4 regions of the Marinobacterium marisflavi genome follow, and region 1 is predicted to be linked to each of the others. Evidence: predicted binding sites of a transcription regulator. Region 1 holds the regulator's gene; each other region holds the start of a gene.
What was found. The regulator LexA, encoded in region 1, represses DNA repair genes until DNA is damaged. The targets are predictions, from matches to a motif close to TACTGTNTANNTANACAGTA.
Positions count from the first base shown of each region.

Region 2: the regulator LexA is predicted to act here: its motif matches at 2,442-2,461, upstream of recN (DNA repair protein RecN).
Region 3: the regulator LexA is predicted to act here: its motif matches at 1,905-1,924, upstream of imuA (translesion DNA synthesis-associated protein ImuA).
Region 4: the regulator LexA is predicted to act here: its motif matches at 3,085-3,104, upstream of uvrD (DNA helicase II).

Region 1 covers NZ_OZ457898.1:1,719,743-1,724,642, reverse strand. Annotated here, with positions in the region: gene topA (type I DNA topoisomerase) at 1-398, shown strand, start outside; gene AC1WNR_RS08515 (DUF6586 family protein) at 401-913, shown strand; gene AC1WNR_RS08510 (response regulator) at 1,083-1,361, shown strand; gene AC1WNR_RS08505 (SulA-like leucine-rich domain-containing protein) at 1,446-1,847, opposite strand; gene lexA (transcriptional repressor LexA) at 1,859-2,467, opposite strand; gene dinG (ATP-dependent DNA helicase DinG) at 2,592-4,712, shown strand; partial or broken gene rhlB (ATP-dependent RNA helicase RhlB) at 4,770-4,900, shown strand, end outside.
Region 2 covers NZ_OZ457898.1:2,933,563-2,938,462, reverse strand. Annotated here, with positions in the region: gene AC1WNR_RS14450 (outer membrane protein assembly factor BamE) at 1-153, opposite strand, end outside; gene fur (ferric iron uptake transcriptional regulator) at 271-696, shown strand; gene recN (DNA repair protein RecN) at 713-2,389, opposite strand; gene grpE (nucleotide exchange factor GrpE) at 2,547-3,131, shown strand; gene dnaK (molecular chaperone DnaK) at 3,235-4,900, shown strand, end outside.
Region 3 covers NZ_OZ457898.1:759,929-764,828, reverse strand. Annotated here, with positions in the region: gene AC1WNR_RS03720 (Y-family DNA polymerase) at 1-1,170, opposite strand, end outside; gene imuA (translesion DNA synthesis-associated protein ImuA) at 1,170-1,799, opposite strand; gene AC1WNR_RS03710 (HD domain-containing phosphohydrolase) at 2,081-4,900, shown strand, end outside.
Region 4 covers NZ_OZ457898.1:59,433-64,332, forward strand. Annotated here, with positions in the region: gene AC1WNR_RS00295 (phytanoyl-CoA dioxygenase family protein) at 1-844, shown strand, start outside; gene uvrD (DNA helicase II) at 869-3,064, opposite strand; gene AC1WNR_RS00305 (GAK system CofD-like protein) at 3,173-4,324, shown strand; gene AC1WNR_RS00310 (homoserine kinase) at 4,340-4,900, opposite strand, start outside.

The DNA of each region.
Region 1 (4,900 bases):
CGCGTAAATTGCTGCGCAACGGCGAAGTGGCGCCGCCAAAGATTGATCCGGTTCCAATGCCAGAGCTGAAGTGTCAAAAGGTGGATGACACCTACGTGCTGCGTGATGGCGCTTCGGGGCTATTCCTCGCTGCAAGTCAGTTCCCGCGTAACCGTGAAACGCGTGCACCGCTGGTGATTGAGCTGATTCCGCACCGCGCTGAGATCGACTCCAAGTACCACTTCTTGTTGGATGGTCCACAGTACGATGATGATAAGAACCCAGCGCAGATTCGCTTCAGCCGCAAAACTAAAGAGCAGTATCTGCTAACTGAGAAAGATGGCAAAGCGACAGGCTGGAAGGCTTACTACACCGACAAAGGCTGGCAGATAGAGCACAGCAAGAAGAAGAGTAAGTAAGCTTGGCCGAGCAGTACACTAACCGCACAAACCGCGCGCTCAGCTTCGCTCGTATCCAGCTTAAACAGCTAGAGCAGGCGGCTGAGTCGGGTGGTTGGAGTCAAGAGATTGAAGTGGGCGCGTTTGAAGCGGGAATCGCTTTTCATCTGGCTGTGGCTCTGCAGGCCTATCGGCGCGAGATTGCCGAGCGATACTCGCTGCCAACCGAGTCTATCGAGACGCTGGAAGACCTGATTGCCGCCCAGCAGACCCAAGGGCAGAGCACCGCTGAAGCGACTGAGTTTGAGGTGCTTGCTGAGACACCCGACTCCTGGCTTAATCAGCTGGAGCAGCGTTATGCCCAGTGTTGGGGCGCGACGCCAGCCAAGTTGTCGCACACGCAATCCACCTCCGAAATTAGCCTGGTGCAGATTGAACCGGGACGCTCAAATGCACCAGAGCTGCCGCTCTCAACCCTCTACTCTGAGCTCTACTCCCTGATTTCACGCCAACGTGCCGCTATGCAGGAGTGGTAAAGGCGTAACTTTTCTTTTGCCAGAGTTCTACTAAAAGACCACCTATCTTTTCCTCAACTAGGAAATTTTCCAATAACATGCTGACATGATTCCTGCTAACTTTGGTTAAGTCGACAATGAGGTTGACCGTCGAAAAGCAGGACAGAGTTAAAGCAAACGGGGTGCAAAGGTGACCTGTTGTCAGGATGGGGCCGAAGCCTTGGCGGTGTTCAAGAAAGGTCATTTTGACCTGTTGCTGACTGATATGATGATGCCGCGTATGAATGGTGTGGCGCTGACTCAGACCGTGCGCGAAATTGCTCCGGAGTTCCCGATCATCGCCGTAACGGCTGCAGTTATGGGCACTGAGTCTGATAAGTTGAAAGCAGCCGGCGTAAATGCCGTGATTGCAAAGCCGATTACCGCGTCAGTATTACAGAAAACGCTTCATGAACTCGCTATCGAGTAAGTATTAGATGTTTCCTGCGAAAAAAGTGGGCCACTTGCGTGGCCCTGGGGTTGTTTGTAGGGGGTTGCTACAAACGGGGGAGGCTTAGTGTAGCTTGCGAATAAGCAAACACTGGGTTTCTGAATCGACTTCGGTACTCTTTAACTGCTCAACCAACGCATCGTCGGACTCGCGCTGGTGCCAGCAGATCAACGTGTGGCAGGTGCCAGCCTGCAGTGCGCGCTGAGCCAGTAGATCAATACCGTGGCGCTCATCACGACGCAAAATCCATACGCGCTTTAGGTCCACCCCTGCAGCTTGCAGGCGCTGTTTATCAAGCGATTTGGGCGGTTCCAGCAACACCAACCAGCTCTCACGCTGACTTAGGCCTGCCAGCATTGGTAGCAGCAGCGCGTCGCTATCAGCCTGTGCCGAGTGCTGAACAATTTCAGTCAGCTGAAGTGGCTTTGCGAAATCCTGAAGCGGCAGAGAGACCATTGCGTTCATTGTTTTTATCCTCAGAGTTCCTGTTGGCGGATGATGCCAACACCGAGACCTTCAATTGTTAGTTCTTGTTCGCGAAGATCGACTTCGATGGGGTCGAACTCTTCGTTCTCAGCGATTAGGTAGACCATGTGCCCTTGGCGTGAGAAGCGCTTAACGGTGACATCTTCACCGACGCGGGCAACGACAACCTGACCCTCTCGTGCATCGCGCGTCTGATGCACGGCCAATAGATCGCCATCCATAATGCCGATGTTCTTCATGCTCATGCCGCGCACACGCAACAGATAGTCGGCCCGGGGGCGGAAGAAATCGGAGCCGATGGTGCAGTAGTCATCGACGTGCTGCTGGGCCAGTATCGGTTCACCGGCAGCGACCTGGCCGATAATTGGCAAACCTTCCTCTTCGTTATCTTCACCGACGAGGCGGATACCGCGTGAGGTACCCGGAATCATCTCGATCGCACCTTTACGAGCGAGAGCCTTGAGGTGCTCTTCGGCAGCATTGGCTGATTTGAAGCCAAGCTCGTTCGCAATGTCGACACGCGTAGGCGGGTAGCCAGTGTCGTGAATATGGCGACGAACGATGTCGAGTACTTCCTGTTGGCGGTTTGTCAGTTTCATGGGAATCCCCTGGGTGTTTATACACTATCTGTAGTTTTATACAGTAGTTTATCCAGCGTCAAGTGTTTGATGTAAATTTATCCAGTATTTTGTATGATGCGCCCACACCTAGAAGGGGATATCGGTGCTCGATAAAGAACTTAAAGCCACTATTCAAGGCGCCTACAGCCAGTTTCTCGATACTAAAGGGCTTCGCGCACGTTTCGCGCAGAAAGAGATGATTGCAGCGATTGCTCGCCAGATTGGCGGCGTAATGCAGGATGGCAGTGGCACACGTTTGGGTGAGAAGCACGTGGTCGCCGTGGAAGCGGGCACCGGGACCGGCAAAACTATCGCTTATCTGCTCGCAGCGCTGCCAATTGCTCAGGCGCGAGACAAAACCTTGATTGTCTCCACCGCCACCGTAGCGCTGCAGGAGCAACTGATACACAAAGATCTACCGGAACTTCTAGAGAAAACAGATCTCAGTTTCCGGTTCCAGATTGCTAAGGGACGTCGGCGTTACCTCTGTTTGAACAAGCTCGAATCCTCGCTAGAGCAGCAGGATGGCCTCAATCAGATGGCGCTCTACGAAGATGAGATGGCGCTGCGGTTAGGGCCGGAGGATCTTAAACTCTATAAGAGTCTGATGGACGAATACGCATCGGGTCGTTGGAGCGGTGATCGGGATGAGCTCAGCGTCGAACTCGACGAGGCGGTTTGGTATCCACTGACTGCAGATCATCATCAATGCACCAATAGACGTTGTGCCAACTTTAGCGCCTGTCCGTTTTTCCGCTCGCGGGCAGAGCTGGAACAAGCTGACCTGATCGTGGTCAATCATGACCTGGTGTTGGCTGATCTTTCACTCGGCGGAGGTGCGATTCTTCCCGAGCCCTCGGATGCTATCTATCTGTTTGATGAGGCGCATCATTTGGGTGAGAAGGCGACCGGACACTTTGCGCTGTCAATGCGTACTAAAGCGAGCGAAAAGCAGCTGAAGGGATATGATAAACTATTTAAGCAACTTCTAGATGAGTCTGATAATGCATTGATTATAAAAGATTCGGTGGAGCGAATGCAGCGTCCGGTACAGGAGGTGCTCCATGCCCTTGGCGCGCTTGATCTGCGTCTTGATGAGGAGCTGTTACTGCTGAATGACGGTGACAGGCGCAGGCGCTATAACCGTGGTGAGGTGCCGGAGGCATTGCGTGATCTTTCTCGAAACCTCAGTGTCGCCTTGACTCGTTTAGACGGTCTGATGGAGACCTTGTTGGCCAAGGTGAAAGAGGCGCTTGAGGCCGAGGGTTCCGAACTGGATCGCGGATTTGCAGAACGCTGGGCGCCTGTTTTGGGTTCAAACTGGGCGCGGCTGCAGCGTATGAGTTGGCTAGCGCGCAGCTTTGCGACTCAGGACGAGGCGGGTGCGCCACCCACAGCGCGCTGGCTGGTGAAATATGAGAACGAAATGGGTGTGGATACCGAAATGCACAGCGCCCCGGTTTCAGCCCGTGAACACCTTCATCAGTTACTCTGGGATCAGTGTTACGGCGCTGTGCTAACGTCGGCGACGCTGACGGCGCTAGGGTCGTTTGAGACGCTATTCACCCAGCTTGGGCTGCCAGTTGATACACCAGCTCTGCGTCTCGCAAGCCCCTTCGATTACACTAGTAAGGCCCGCCTCGAGGTGCCAGTGATGAGTTCAGATCCGGGTAAAGCGGATGAGCATACTGATGAAGTGGCTGAGTGGTTGGGGCGTGAGTTGCGCCAGTTAAAGGCGGTACTAGTGCTTTTTACCTCCTGGCGGCAGATGAATCGAGTCATTGAGCTGTTAGACGATGAGTTGCTCGAACGCGTAATACCACAGGGCGATCTCAGCAAGCAGGTGATGCTGCAGACGCATAGGGAACGAATTGATGCTGGCAAGAGCAGTATTCTCTTTGGTTTAGCCTCATTTGCAGAGGGGGTAGATTTACCCGGTGACTACCTAAAAGATGTTATCATCTGCAAGTTGCCGTTTAGTGTGCCCGATGACCCGGTAGATGCGACACTCGCAGAGTGGGTTGAGGAGCGCGGCGGTAATGCGTTTCAGGATATTTCCGTGCCGGCTGCATCCGTTAAGCTCACCCAAGCGGTGGGTCGTCTGTTGCGCACAGAATCGGATAGCGGGCGCGTTGTATTGTTGGATAGACGGGTTGTTACCCGTCGCTATGGTCAGGCTCTGCTCGATGCATTGCCGCCGTTTCAACGCGTAATTCACAGGTAGCAAACGAGATAGCTACACAGACAGATCAAGAGAGCACAGACGTTGAGCACTGAGCAGATTACAGAAAAGAGTAAAGAACAGACTTCACAAGCGCCGACAGAGTCAAAAGCAGACAACAGTTCTGCTGGTGAGCAGAGCGAGGGTTCTGAGACGAAGGGCAACCGCCGTCCCCGTGGCCGTAAACCGCG
Region 2 (4,900 bases), 1.2 Mb from region 1:
TACTTGGGACTGCGTCATACCAGGACGAAGTTGATCAACCATCTCTTGGGTCACTTCGTTGCCTTGCGCAACATCCATTTTGTAAACACCGGGAAAAGCAGTACAGCCAGAGAGGCTAATCAGGGTCAGAGCGACGAGAAGTTGCTTGCGCATGGGTTAAAAGCTTCCACTTTTGTCCGTTACAATTGATAATTCAGTCTAACATTGAGTCGGGAAGCTGCGCCACAGATTCCCGACCTGACAACGCACCCCGAGAGACAGGACCTATCTATGCCGCTCGAAAATCAGGAACTTCGCAAAGCTGGCCTCAAGGTGACGCTACCGCGAGTTAAGATCTATCAAATCCTTGAAGCGGGCGGCGAAGGCGATCACTTTTCGGCTGAGGACATCTACAAGCTGTTGATGGAGCAGGGTGAAGATGTCGGCTTAGCGACCGTGTATCGAGTACTGACTCAATTCGAGGCTGCAGGTTTGGTAATGCGTCACCACTTTGAAGGTGGGCATTCGGTATTTGAACTATCTCGCGACGAGCAACATGACCATGTCGTTTGCGTGAAGTGTGGCCGTGTGCGTGAATTCAATGATGAGCAGTTGAGCGCACGTCTTGCTGAGATTGCTGACGAAATGGGTATCGTTATCAGTGACCGTACACTCTACCTCTACGGGCACTGTGCTAATGGGTGCGACGAGGCTTAAAACCATTGCCTCTCGGTTAATCTGCGCTGGTTAGCATCTCTTGAGCGTGCTCCAGCGTCTTCTCTGTTATCTCAATACCACCTAGCATGCGAGCGACTTCGTTGACACGCTGATTATCAGTAAGTTGTGCGATGCGCGTCTCGGTATTGCCGCTGTCTGCGTTTTTGCTGACGAATAGATGCTGATTACCCTGAGAGGCTACCTGAGGTTGGTGGGTGACACAGAGCACCTGTGCACGCTGCCCTAACTGGCGCAGCAGGCGACCCACAACTTCAGCGATGCCTCCGCCTATACCCACATCGACCTCATCAAATATCAGCGTCGGTGTTTCGGTGACCTGAGCCGTCACCACCTGAATGGCCAGACTTACTCGTGAGAGCTCGCCGCCCGAAGCGATGCGCCCAAGAGGCTTGGCGCCCTGGCCCGAGTTGGTACTTATGAGGAACTCGACCTCCTCAAGGCCCTGTGCACTGACGTGCTTGGCATCAATTGGGCTGAGCTGCGCGGTAAAGCGAGCAGAGTTCATGCCCAGCATCTCGAGTTGCTTATTCACTTCACGACTCAGCGAAACGGCCGATTTCTCACGTGCCTTACTTAGTTTGCGAGCACTAACTAACAGCGCTTCTCTTGCAGACTCAACTTCCGACTCTAGATGTTCGAGATCTTCATCGACATGACTTAACTTAGCTAATTGATCGTTGAGATCTTGCATAAGCTCAGGCAACTGCTCGGGTGCTACGCGATGTTTGCGAGCAAGATCGTAGAGCGCTGAAAGTCGCTCTTCGACTTCGTTAAGGCGCTCGGGGTTCAGATCTATCCCTTGTAGATAGTGCTCCATCTCACGCTGCGCCTCTTCTACTTGAATCAGGGCTGAGTTAAGCATCTCTTCCGTTTGGCGAATCGCGGGTGAGTTGCCCTCCATCTGTCCAAGTAACTGCAGTGCATGGTTGAGCAGAGAACTTGCATGATCGTTATCCCCCTCCCCAAGCAACTGACTCACCTGCTGTCCGCGCTGCAAAATCGCGCCGGCATTGGCCAGCTCTTTCTGCTCCTGCTCTAATAGTCCAAGTTCGCCCGCTTCAGGGTTGAGCTGATTGATCTCGTCGGTTTGATAGCTCAGCAACTGTAATTGGGCACTGGCCTCCTCACTCAGCGACTGTAAACGATTGAGCTCGTGCGATTTGCTTTGCCAGGTTGAATAGAGCGAGCGCACTTCAGCAGCTTGGTTCTCACACTGAGCGAAGGCATCCAATAACTGACGATGGTAGTCGCGCTTGAGAAGACGCTGGTGCTCATGCTGGCCATGGATATCAACTAGTAGTTCACCCAGTTCACGTACCCGCGCGAGTGGGCAGGGGTGACCGTTGATGTAGGCGCGACTGCGTCCATCTTCTGTTAGGGTGCGGCGAAGTAGGCACTCACTCTCATCTTCGGCTTCTAGTTCATTGGCTGCGAGCCACTGCTGTGCTTCCGCTAGTTGCCGTATATCGAATACTGCACTGATCTCGGCTCGCTTTGCGCCCGCTCGAACCGCATCACTTTCTGCGCGTTTGCCAAGTGCCAGTCCAAGTGCATCGAGCATGATCGATTTGCCCGCCCCAGTCTCACCGCTGACCACGGTCATACCGTTTTTAAGTTCAAGGTCGAGGCTGGATACGATGGCGTAATTGCGAATGCTTAGCAACGTTAACATGATCAATACCTGTGGGTTTGTACAGTAGTTCTAGTTTTAATCCAAAGCGAACTACTGTGCAAGTATACAGTTAAAAAAATTGTCTCCTAGGGTTGAATCAATCGCCGCCAAACCCCAAATAGCTGACAAGTTTGAAACGAATTCGGAGAGACTTGGCATGTCCAATGAAGATCAAAAAGCCCCAGAGGTAGAACTCGAAGAGCAGGCTGGTGCAGAAATTGAAGCAGAATCTGCTGATTCAGTGGAGATTGAAGAGCCTAGTGTCGAGTCGTTGACCGTAGCGCTGGCAGAGGCTGAGGCAACAATCAATGAACTGCAGAAGCAGCTCGCTGAACTAGAACCACGTGCACAGGCTGAGATCCTTAATCAGCGCCGTCGCGCAGAGCAGGAAGTTGAGAAGGCGCGCAAGTTTGCGCTGGAACGTTTTACCAATGAGTTGTTGCCGGTAGTTGATAGCCTAGAGCGTGCGATTGACGCCGCAACGGGTGACGACGAAGCGGTTAAAACATTGCGCGAAGGCGTCGAGATGACGCACAAGATGTTCATCGACGGTGTTGCCAAGTTCAACGTTGAAGTTCTGAACCCTCAGGGTGAAGCATTTAATCCAGAGCACCATCAGGCAATGTCTATGGTCGATGCGGGGGATGCTGAACCTAATACCGTCGTGGCGGTTATGCAGAAAGGTTACCTATTGAATGGTCGCCTGATTCGCCCAGCGATGGTGATGGTGGCAAAAGGTTAATTGCCACCACTTGAAGTTCGAATTTGCATACCCATATAGGGTTTAAGGTTAAAAATTTATCGCTCTGGCAGACCCAGAGACTTAGTAAAGATTGGAGATAAACATGGGTAAGATTATCGGTATTGACCTGGGTACCACCAACTCCTGTGTCGCAGTACTAGACGGCGAAAAGACTCGCGTTATTGAGAACGCTGAAGGCGATCGCACCACACCATCCATCATCGCGTACACTAACGACGGTGAGACTCTGGTAGGTCAGTCTGCTAAGCGTCAGGCGGTTACTAACCCAGACAACACACTGTTTGCGATCAAGCGTCTGATCGGTCGTCGTTTTGAAGATGACGTCGTTCAGAAAGATATCAAAATGGTGCCTTACAAAATCGCCAAAGCGGACAACGGTGACGCTTGGGTTGAGGTAAAAGGCAACAAGATGGCACCGCCGCAGGTCTCTGCTGAAGTGCTGAAAAAGATGAAGAAGACCGCTGAAGACTTCCTCGGTGAAACTGTCACTGAAGCGGTTATAACGGTACCAGCGTACTTCAACGATTCACAGCGTCAGGCAACTAAAGATGCCGGTAAGATCGCGGGTCTTGAAGTTAAGCGTATTATCAACGAGCCAACAGCCGCGGCGCTGGCTTACGGCCTGGACAAAGGTGCAGGTGACCGTACTATCGCTGTGTACGACCTCGGTGGTGGTACCTTCGATATCTCAATCATCGAGATTGCTGATGTTGACGGTGAGCACCAGTTCGAAGTATTGGCAACCAACGGTGACACTTTCCTTGGCGGTGAAGACTTTGACCTTGCAGTTATCAACTACCTGGCTGATGAGTTCAAGAAAGAGTCTGGTATCGATCTACACAACGATCCGCTGGCGCTGCAGCGTCTGAAGGAAGCGGGTGAGAAAGCTAAAGTTGAGCTGTCGACTTCACAGTCTACTGACGTGAACCTGCCGTACATCACAGCTGATGCTGCAGGTCCTAAGCACCTTAACGTGAAACTGAGCCGCTCTAAGCTAGAGTCACTGGTGGAAGATCTGGTTCAGCGCTCACTCGAGCCTTGCCGTATCGCACTGCAGGACGCTGGTCTGTCGGCTTCTGAAATCCAAGACGTTATCCTGGTAGGTGGTCAGACTCGTATGCCAATGGTGCAGTCGAAGGTTGCTGAGTTCTTCGGTAAAGAGCCACGTAAAGATGTTAACCCAGACGAAGCTGTAGCTATGGGTGCAGCGATCCAGGGTGCGGTACTGTCCGGCGACGTTAAGGACGTACTGCTGCTGGACGTTACTCCACTGACTCTGGGTATCGAAACCATGGGTGGTGTTGCAACGCCGCTGATCGACAAGAACACAACGATCCCAACACGCAAGTCTCAGGTCTTCTCTACAGCCGATGACAACCAGACTGCGGTAACCATCCACGTGGTACAGGGTGAGCGTAAGCAGGCTGCACAGAACAAATCTCTGGGCCGTTTTGACCTTGCGGACATCCCGCCAGCACCACGCGGTGTGCCACAGGTTGAAGTAACCTTCGACATCGATGCGAACGGCATTCTGAACGTATCGGCTAAAGACAAGGCGACTGGCAAAGAGCAGTCTATCGTGATCAAGGCCTCTTCTGGTCTGAGCGATGACGAGATCGACCAGATGGTTCAGGATGCTGAAGCGCACGCTGAAGAGGACAAGAAGTTCGAAGAGTTGACCGCTGCGCGCAACCAGGGTGATGCGATGGTTCACACCGCTCGCAAGACTATGAAGGATGCGGAAGACA
Region 3 (4,900 bases), 960 kb from region 1:
CGGCAGGCGCTGATCTTTGGTTGGCTCAAGCAGGCTGGCAACGCCACCCGGCAGATGGGTATGACTGATCGCCAATTCATCAATGGCGCGAGAACCCAAGCGGATCTGGATACGACTGAGGAGTTGCTCCGGCGTCTCCTGACCGGCCTGTGTTGGTTCAAACAGATCACGCGCGGGCTCATCCCAGTCGCGAAACTGCTCTACTCGAACGGAGAGTTCCAGTACCGGTTGAGTCAGGCGGTAGCGCTCTAGCTTCAGACGCAATAGTGCCAGCCACTCCTGCGCTCTGTAACAGCCACCCGCATGCCCAAGGCGCAGGTGTGACTCGGTTTTATCGCGATGAAAGAGCACAATACTCATGACCAGCGCATGCTGTTGACGCAGATTAAGATAGCCCTCTAAGCGCCCCAAAATGCGTTGCAGAGGAAACAGCAGGCCTTGAGCGTAACTGATCTCGGCCTGTAAATCGGCATGCTGCTCAAAAATTTCGGGGGGTTCAAACGCAGGCGGTAACCACTCCTGTTTACCTCGTAACTGATCAATACGTTTGAGAAGATCTGGATGAAAGCGGCTGCCAAGCTCTTGGCGCGGCAGACGCTCCAGTTGCTCTACACGCTCTATGCCAAGTCCACGCAGTGCATCCAGATCTTTGGCGGGCAATCCCAGAAGACGTAGAGGCAGTTGGCTTATCTGCTGCGCTATGGCGGACTCATCATAGGTTAACTGTACTTTGGCACGCGCCAGTGCCAATGCTGCGCGTGGAGTATTGGCTAGTCCCAGAACAAAGCTCAGTTGCTGTGTCTGCAACGCCTGTTTCAGATCGCTAACCAAAGCTTCGATGCCATTGAAGTAGCGCTGCATCGAAGCGACCTCAGCTAGAATCGTTAGCGAGTCGATACAGCTAATACGACCCGACCAGCGTCCTAACTCCAGCGCTAAAGTCTGACTGGCACGCTTCAGTCGTTCATCATCATAGCTGGCAGTTTCCAAATCTGGGGCGAGTGACAGCGCTGTAGCTAGAGCAAGGCCCGGCACTACGCCTACGGCTTCTGCCTCAGGGTTAGCCAATACAATGCGCCGTGCAGCGCCATCGAGCAGGGCGCGCGGAGTCGCGTTCTCCTGCTCCCACTCCAGCGCCAGCAAAGGGAAGTAGACCACCAACCAGCGCATCAACTCGCTCGCAGATCTTTTTGTATGAGTGGTAGAACTGGCCCTTCAGTCGCCCAAGCTTGGCGACGTTTTAACAGATCGACCTTAACACCGTCAGTCTGAGCTTTGAGGTGCAGTCTAAAGGTTGCCGGCGATGGTTGAGCCGCCATTGCACTAGAACGCACAATAAACGCCAGCCCCTCGCCTTGATGCACCGCCAACTGCAGACGTCGTAACGCTGTTGCGGGGACTTTATCCAACCATCCCATCACAACCGGTGCACAACCACTTTTCAGCGCCTGTTCCATCACCCAAAGACGCTCATCCAGAGATTGAGTCCGAATAACGCGATGATCCTTCAAGCGAATACCCGCTTGGGCTAATGCCAGCGGATAGGGGTGCATGGGTGGATCTATCCACATAATGAGGCCCGGCTGCTGACTCACTTTGGAGAGCAGCGGCAGCAATAGGCGCAACTCGCCACTGCTCGGCTGATCAACCAAGAGTTCAATCAACTGACCTGGCATCCAGCCTCCGGCCAAACACTGGTCTAACTCAGGATACCCTGTAGGCAGCAGTGGCTGCGCCGGGCGTGCAGGGGCGTCCTGTGCACGCCAAACCTGCCCTTGCTGAATAAGCTCGGCCAACATCTGCACTTCCTCCTTTTTATAGGAGCAGCTATAGGAACCGCCATAAAAGCGGCCCTCGAGGCGACCCTTATGGCAGATATGAAAGCTGCTATGAAAAACCAAATATACTGTTTATTTATACAGTATTCTTATCCAGTACCTGGACTATTTCAAGTACGAAAATGGCATTGATAGAGTCGATATTGTTCTAAGTTACTACCCCAGGAATAAATTCTTTTTAGAATCAGGAGCCTAGAAAATTCGCTGCTAAACTAAGTGTATAAAGGTAAGGAAATACACCGATGTCTTGGAATAACCGCAGTTACTCACTCCAATCGATGATTAGCGGCGCAATCGTCATCGCTATCGTGCTTGTCGCCAGTGTGATCATGGCAATCAGCTACAGTTACAACCGTGAACTGCTTAAAGACGCGACGCTTGATCGCGTACAGCTAGCTGCTGATGAGCTAAACGGACTGCTACAGAAAACCTTCCTGCCGGCACAGCGCACACTGGAATTGATGCGCTGGGATCAATTGATGTATAGCGAAACTACTGAACAGCGTCTGCGCAGCCTACCCCAGCTCGCGGATATGTTGCGTAATGATCCCGTCACTGATGCCATCTATGTCGGCTTTGACGATGGTGACTTTATTCTGGTGCGGCCCGTGCGCACCGAGCGCGTACGCGCGCTACTCAAAGCACCCGTAGGCACACGCTTTGTGGGTGAATTTATTGAACAGGACGGGCTTGAAGAGTGGCGTTTCTATAATGCGCAGTTACAACAGATCGGACGGCGCATCGACCCAGCTGTAACCTACGACCCCCGAGTACGTCCCTGGTTTGATATCGCACTCAAGTCAGATCAGATGCAGGTGTCTGACCCCTATGTTTTTTTCACAACCCGAGAAGCGGGCGTAACACTGAGCCGTGGCTCGCCGACAGGTGCAGTTATCGGTATCGATTTCGCACTCAACGACCTCTCAAAATACTTGGCAAATCAGTCCCTTGGGGAGGGTGTGGAACTTGCATTGATCACTCGAGACTTGCGCGTTATCGCATCTCCGGATGTAGAGCCCGTCGCGACAGATCAGGCGGATTTACAACTTACCCGCCTCTCGGACCATCCCGAATTTTCGATCAATCAGTTTACCGACATCCCGCTAGAAACTCTGGTGGAGGGGCATAGCGCCGGCAATGATTACCTTGGCTATCGGATGAGCATATTCGAGCAGTGGAACATTCAGATCGATCTTCTGGTTAGCATACCGGCGAAAAACCTGATTGGTGATGTTATTTCTCTGCAGCGTAACACCCTGCTTATCGCCTTAGTATTAACAGGGTTGATGCTCAGCGGAGGCTGGTGGATTGGGCGGCGCATTGCACGACCGTTGCAGCAGTTGGGAGACCAGGTAGCGCGCCTGGCTGCGTTTGACTTTAGCCAGCCGCCAGAGGTGGATTCCAATGTGAAAGAGGTCAATGAACTCTGCAATCAACTTGAGAGTATGACCGCTACAATCACCCGTTTTCGTCAGATCGCACATACACTGGCGGCCGAGCAAAACACGGATAGGATGCTGCACAAGGTCAACCACCTACTTGCTGAAACCGTCGGTGGACGCCGCAGTCTTATCTACCTGTACGATATCGACCAACGTACTCTGACCCGCACGAGTCATTACGGCCAGAGCCATGGCACACCCGAGGTCATAACCAATGTGCCGAATGACAGTAAGGCACAGGTCGAGCGGCTGAAACTGGAGCTGCCAAAAAGTGAGCATCAGTATCTGGTCATCCCACTGTTTGATCGGGATCATGAAACCCTCGGCCTTGTTGAAATCGAGCTGTACGACAGCTCCCTGCGCCAGAATTCCGATTACCGTGCGTTTGTACACGAGCTATCCGGACTCGCCGCCACCGCGATTGCAACACGATCTCTAATCGCTGAACAGAAACAATTGACCGAAGCGATCATTAAACTGCTGGCCGATGCCATTGATGCGAAATCCCCATACACACACGGCCACTGCGCACGCGTTCCTGAACTGGCCAAACTGCTGACTAATGCTGTAGAGCACTCGAATGCACCGGAGTTTAAGTCGTTCAAACTAACCGAGCAGGAGCGCTACTCGCTCTCGGTCGCGGCCTGGCTTCATGACTGCGGTAAAATCACTAGCCCCGAGTATGTGGTGGATAAAGCCGTCAAGCTTGAGACTCTGTACAACCGTATCCATGAAATACGCACTCGGTTTGAGGTGCTCTGGCGTGATGCAGAGATTCACTATCTCTCTGGTCTGGTCAATAAGGGTAATGAAATGGCGCTCCGTAACGAACTCAAAGCCACACAGGCGCGTTTACGTCAGGAGTTCGATCTGGTCGCGCGAGCAAATATCGGAGATGTACCGCTAAAAGCCGAAGAGATCGAACAACTACACCTGATCGCTAAACAGACCTGGACCCGTCATTTCGACCGCCGAATTGGGTTGAGCTACGCAGAGGCCGATCGCCTCCAAAAAGCGGGGACCAAATTCGATACTCTGCCGGCGACGGAGCATTTACTCGAGGACCGCGAAGATCACCTGATTGAGTGGGGCAAAAAACTTCCACCGGTACAGAAGGACGACCCCAATAACCGCTGGGGTTTTGATATGCAGTTACCCACCCATGCGCGTAATCTAGGTGAACTCTATAACCTCAGCGTGCAACGCGGGACACTTACAGCTGAAGAGCGCTTCAAGGTCAACGAGCACGTTGTACAGAGCATTGTAATGCTCGAGTCCCTGCCGCTACCCCGCAACATGCGTGATGTACCTGCAATTGCTGGCAACCATCACGAGCGTATGGATGGCAGAGGTTATCCACGCAAGCTCACGGCAAGTGAGTTGAGTATTCCAGAGCGCATCATGGCGATTGCCGACGTCTTTGAGGCACTTACAGCCTCTGACCGGCCCTATAAACCGGCAAAGAAACTATCACAGTCGCTCGTTATTCTGGCCAATATGGCAGCCGAAGGACACATAGATCCACATATCTTCAAACTCTTCGTGGAGGAGGAGGTTTACCTGAGCTATGCCAAGAGTTTCCTGGACCATGAGCAGCGCGACGACGTCGATAAGCGCGCA
Region 4 (4,900 bases), 1.7 Mb from region 1:
TGGTGATCACTTCGCCAAACCTGGCGCTAACGATCGTGTCTGGAATGCTCAAGAGAAGCTGGCGCTGTTAGCGCCTAATTTATACGCCCGTTACTACGCCAACGATATGTTGGCCTGGGCCTGTGAGGCCTGGATGGGGCCCGCTTATCAGATTACTTCACAGGTGAACTCGGTGAACCCGGGCGGCGAAGCCCAGGTGCCTCATCGAGATTACCACCTCGGCTTTATGACACCGGAACAGGCAACTCAGTATCCAGAATCTGTGCATCGTATGTCAGCGCACCTGACCCTGCAGTCGGCTGTCGCTCACGTCGATATGCCGGTCGAGAGCGGGCCAACCCTGCTGCTGCCACATTCACAAAAGTTTAGTCATGGTTATCTGCTGGCCAATACGCCTGAAGCGCATGAGATTTTTGCGCAGAACCGCGTACAACTGCCGCTGGAGAAAGGCGATCTGCTGCTGTTCAGCCCAGCGCTACTGCATGCAGCGGGTTCAAACGTCAGTACCGATATCAAGCGTATGGCAAACTTATTACAGATCTCATCGGCTTTTGGCCGCGCGATGGAGACGGTGGATCGCTTGGCGATGTCGCGTCTGGTTTACCCCGAGTTGTTGGAGTTAAAGCAGACCGGGGCGCTGAATGCAGAGCAAATTCAGCATGCTGTGGCGGCGACGGCAGAGGGCTACGCCTTCCCAACTAACCTCGACCGTGACCCGCCAATTGGAGGGCTTGCGCCAAAGAACCAGCAAGCGCTGATGCTTGAGGCCTTAGAGGCAGGTTGGAGTGCCGAGAAGTTTAGCGCAGCGCTCGACGCTCACGCTGAGCGTCGATGGACTAGCTAGCAGAGAGTCTTGCAGGCTTGCTGCTTAACAGGGCTGCAGGTTGGCAAATCCGACCACTAGCCACTTTACCCCTTCGTAGTCGAAGTTAACCTGTACGCGCGCTTTGGGGCCTGAACCTTCAAAGTTGATCACCATCCCTTCACCAAACTTCGGATGGAGCACGCGTTGGCCCAAGCTTAGTTGCGTATCGGGCACATCGTTACCGCTGCGGTAGTCGCCAAAACCAGAGGGCGCGGGTTCCGACAGCGGGCGGCGAACTGAAGCGTTTAGCCGCACCTCTTCAACTAATTCGATAGGAATCTCATTGATAAAGCGTGACGGGCGGTTGTAGTTAGTCTGGCCATGCAACTGGCGGCATTCAGCGTATGTGATGAAGAGCTTCTGCATCGCGCGCGTCAGACCGACATAACAGAGACGGCGCTCCTCTTCGAGGCGGCCGGGCTCTTCAGCGGACATGCTGTGTGGGAAGAGCCCCTCTTCCATGCCAGCCAAAAATACTAGGGGGAACTCCAAACCTTTTGCGGAGTGTAGCGTCATCAACTGTACCGAATCGGTGTACTGGTCCGCCTGTGCATCACCAGCATCCAGAGCGGCTTGGTCCAGGAAAGCCGAGAGCACATTGGTCTGCTCTTCGCCCTCCATATTCTCCCAGTTCTGCTCGAATTGGCGAGCGGCCGTAACCAACTCCTCCAAGTTCTCAATACGGGACTGGGCTTTTTCACCCTTCTCTTTTTCGTGGTGGGCGATCAGGCCTGAGTAGCGAATAACATGCTCAGTCTGCTCGTGCAGCTGTGCATGCTCGGTGTCCTCTCCTAACTGATTGATTAGGTCGAGGAAGGCCTGCAGCGCGTTGCTGGCGCGGCCCGGCAGTTTTTGATGCTCAACCAGCTCGTTGGCAGCGCGCCACATAGAGACCGACTCGTTGCGCGCATAGTCGCGGATAGACTCGAGTGTGCGCGTACCAATACCGCGCGTCGGCACATTGATAACACGCTCCATCGCAGTGTCGTCATCGCGACTTGAGATTAATCGCAGATAAGCAAGGGCGTTCTTGATCTCGAGGCGATCATAGAAGCGCTGACCACCATAAATTCGGTAGGGTATGCCGGCACGTATCAGCATCTCTTCAAGGACGCGCGACTGGGCGTTGGAGCGGTAGAGAATGGCGCTCTCATCCCGGCGGTTGCCCTCATCAACCCACTTGCTTATTTGATCTACGATAAAGCGCGCTTCATCTTGCTCGTTAAACGCTGAGTAGAGGCTCAGGGGCTCGCCTTCGTTGCCCTGTGTCCAGAGCTCTTTACCCAAGCGCCCTTGGTTGTTCCGGATCACGGCGTTGGCAGCGTCCAGAATTGTGCCAGTCGAGCGGTAGTTTTGCTCCAGACGGATAGTTCTTAGCCCTGGGAAATGTGTTGGTAGGTTCTGAATATTCTCAATTCGAGCTCCGCGCCAGCCATAAATCGACTGATCATCATCGCCGACGGCCATCAGCTTCTCTTCGCCCTGACAGAGCAGACGTAGCCAAGCGTACTGTATCGAGTTGGTATCCTGAAATTCGTCTACCAGCACATAACGGAAGCGCTCACGATAATGCTGCAGCAAATTAGGTGAACGATCGCGCAGCAGCTCAAGACAACGCAGCAGTAGCTCGCCGAAGTCGATCATACCGCCGCGGTCACAGGCCTGCTCATAGGCCTCGTAGACCTTAATCAACGTATCCTGAACGAGGTCGCCAGTCCGTTGGAGATGTTTAGCGCGCAGCCCCTCATCCTTCTGCGCATTGATGTACCACTGCATCTGTTTTGGTGGCCAGCGCTGCTCATCCAGAGCCATCTCTTTAGCGATGCGCTTGATCAGGCGCAGTTGATCATCGCTATCCATAATCTGGAAGTTTTCACGCAGCCCTGCATCTTGCCAGTGCGCGCGCAGCAGTCGATGTGCCAAGCCGTGGAAGGTGCCCACCCACATTCCATGCACATTGACGTTTAGCAGTGACTCTATGCGGCCTCGCATTTCACGCGCCGCTTTGTTTGTAAACGTTACTGCCAAAATAGAGTAGGGAGAGAGCCCTTCAGCCTCGATTAGCCAAGCGATGCGGTGCACGAGGACGCGAGTTTTACCGGAGCCCGCGCCTGCTAAGACAAGCAGGTTGGAGATATCTGCTGATACTGCGTCACGCTGGGCATCGTTTAGATCATCAATGATGTGGGTTACATCCATGGGGCTGTGCGTCCAAGCTTAACTGTGTGGGCGTACAGTATACGCATTTACAGGAACTAATGACTAGGATTAGAGTCTACTGAAAGGACGTACACCCAAGGATGATTTGTGGAAAAAGAAGAGCCGAGAGCGAACAGCGGAGCGCAGCTTACTAGCGCCCCCGAGGTCGGACCTCGTCTGCTCTTTTTTAGTGGTGGTACCGCCCTGAATAGTCTGGCTGCAGAACTCAAGCGGCACACCCACAACTCAATTCACCTTGTTACCCCTTTTGATTCGGGCGGCAGTTCAGCCGCATTGCGCGCGGCGTTCAATATGCCTGCTGTCGGGGATCTTCGCTCTAGGATGATGGCACTGGCCGACGATACCTGCGCCGGACACCCTGAACTCTACCGGTTGATGACCTATCGGCTACCCACGGAGCTTGGGCAGCAGCAACTGCGCCTGCGCCTCGAGCAGATTAGCCAAGCCACTGACCCTCTCTCGAGCTCGTTACAGCAGCCGTTGCAGGGGCTGATCTGTCATTACCTCGAGAGCTTCCTCCAAGAAGCGCCTGAGGAGTTCGATTATCGCGGCGCTAGTCTCGGCAACCTGGTGCTTACAGGTGGCTATTTGCAGGATGGGCGCAGCCTGACGCCGATCACCCTGCTTCTTGCTGAGTTGCTTGAGATGCGGGGTATTGTCTGCCCCATTACGCAACAGGTTGGCCAACTTCGCGTAACGACCGAGTCTGGCCGCACTCTCGTTGGCCAGCATCTGATGACGGGTAAAGAGACTCCACCCCTGGGTGAGCGCATCACAGAGGTAGCATTGGAGCATCCGCCGGGCCAGATAGTCTTACTGAGACCTGCCGAGCGTGACCTGATTCAATCTGCCGATCTACTGGTTTTTCCACCCGGCAGCTTCTTCTCGAGCCTGATTGCCAACATACTGCCGGAGGGTGTCGCTGGTGCGATTGCTAGTAGCCGCGCTCCTAAGGTCTTTGTACCTAACTTGGGGCTGGACCCAGAGCTGTACGGCATGACTTTACGCGATCAAATCGAGGTGTTGCAGCGCCAGTTGGGTGCAATTACAGAGCCTCAAAGGGCGTCGAAGATTGACCTCTTGCTGACGGACTCGAATCTACACCCTGAAGTGGATAGCCAACTTATTTGCTGGCTAAAAGAGCAGGGTATTGAGCTACTTGATATGGATCTGGCAGGTGCCAGCACTGATCGATATGACGAGCAGAAGCTGTGCCGGGCTCTGCTTGCACTCGCCTAATCTAAAACAGCTGTATTAGGGTAGAAGCGAGGGGGTCTGAATACGGTGAAGTAGGATCTCTTTGTACTCATTCGGGTCGAGTAGCGTCTTGCCGGAGCCCTTACCCTGTTGAGCTTCCACCCAAGGTTCCAGGCGCGACAGCCAGAAACGCATCGCGGCAGTGCGCGTGAGTAACGCCCAGGCCTCCCGTTCGGCTGCAGTAAATGCGCGCACCGATGCATAGCCCTCTAACAGCGCTTGCTCCTTCGCAGGGTCGATCTGTAGATCCGCATTGATACACCAGTCATTAGCAACGATCGCGAGGTCGAACAGCAGATAGGCGGTGGCGGCGTTGTAAATATCCAGCACGGCAGTGAGCTGATTATTATCAAACAGCGCATTATCGTGGAACAGATCGCCGTGAATAATGCCCATCGGTAGGTCGGCCGTCTCGCGCAGCTGATCAAAAGCGTCCACTTCGCTCTTCAACAGTGCTGCATCGTCAGCTGGGATCTGACTCGCCAGGCGGCTCGACTCTCGACGCCACCAAAACACACCGCGGTGAGCTTGGCGTTTCATATAGAATTCGCTGCCAGC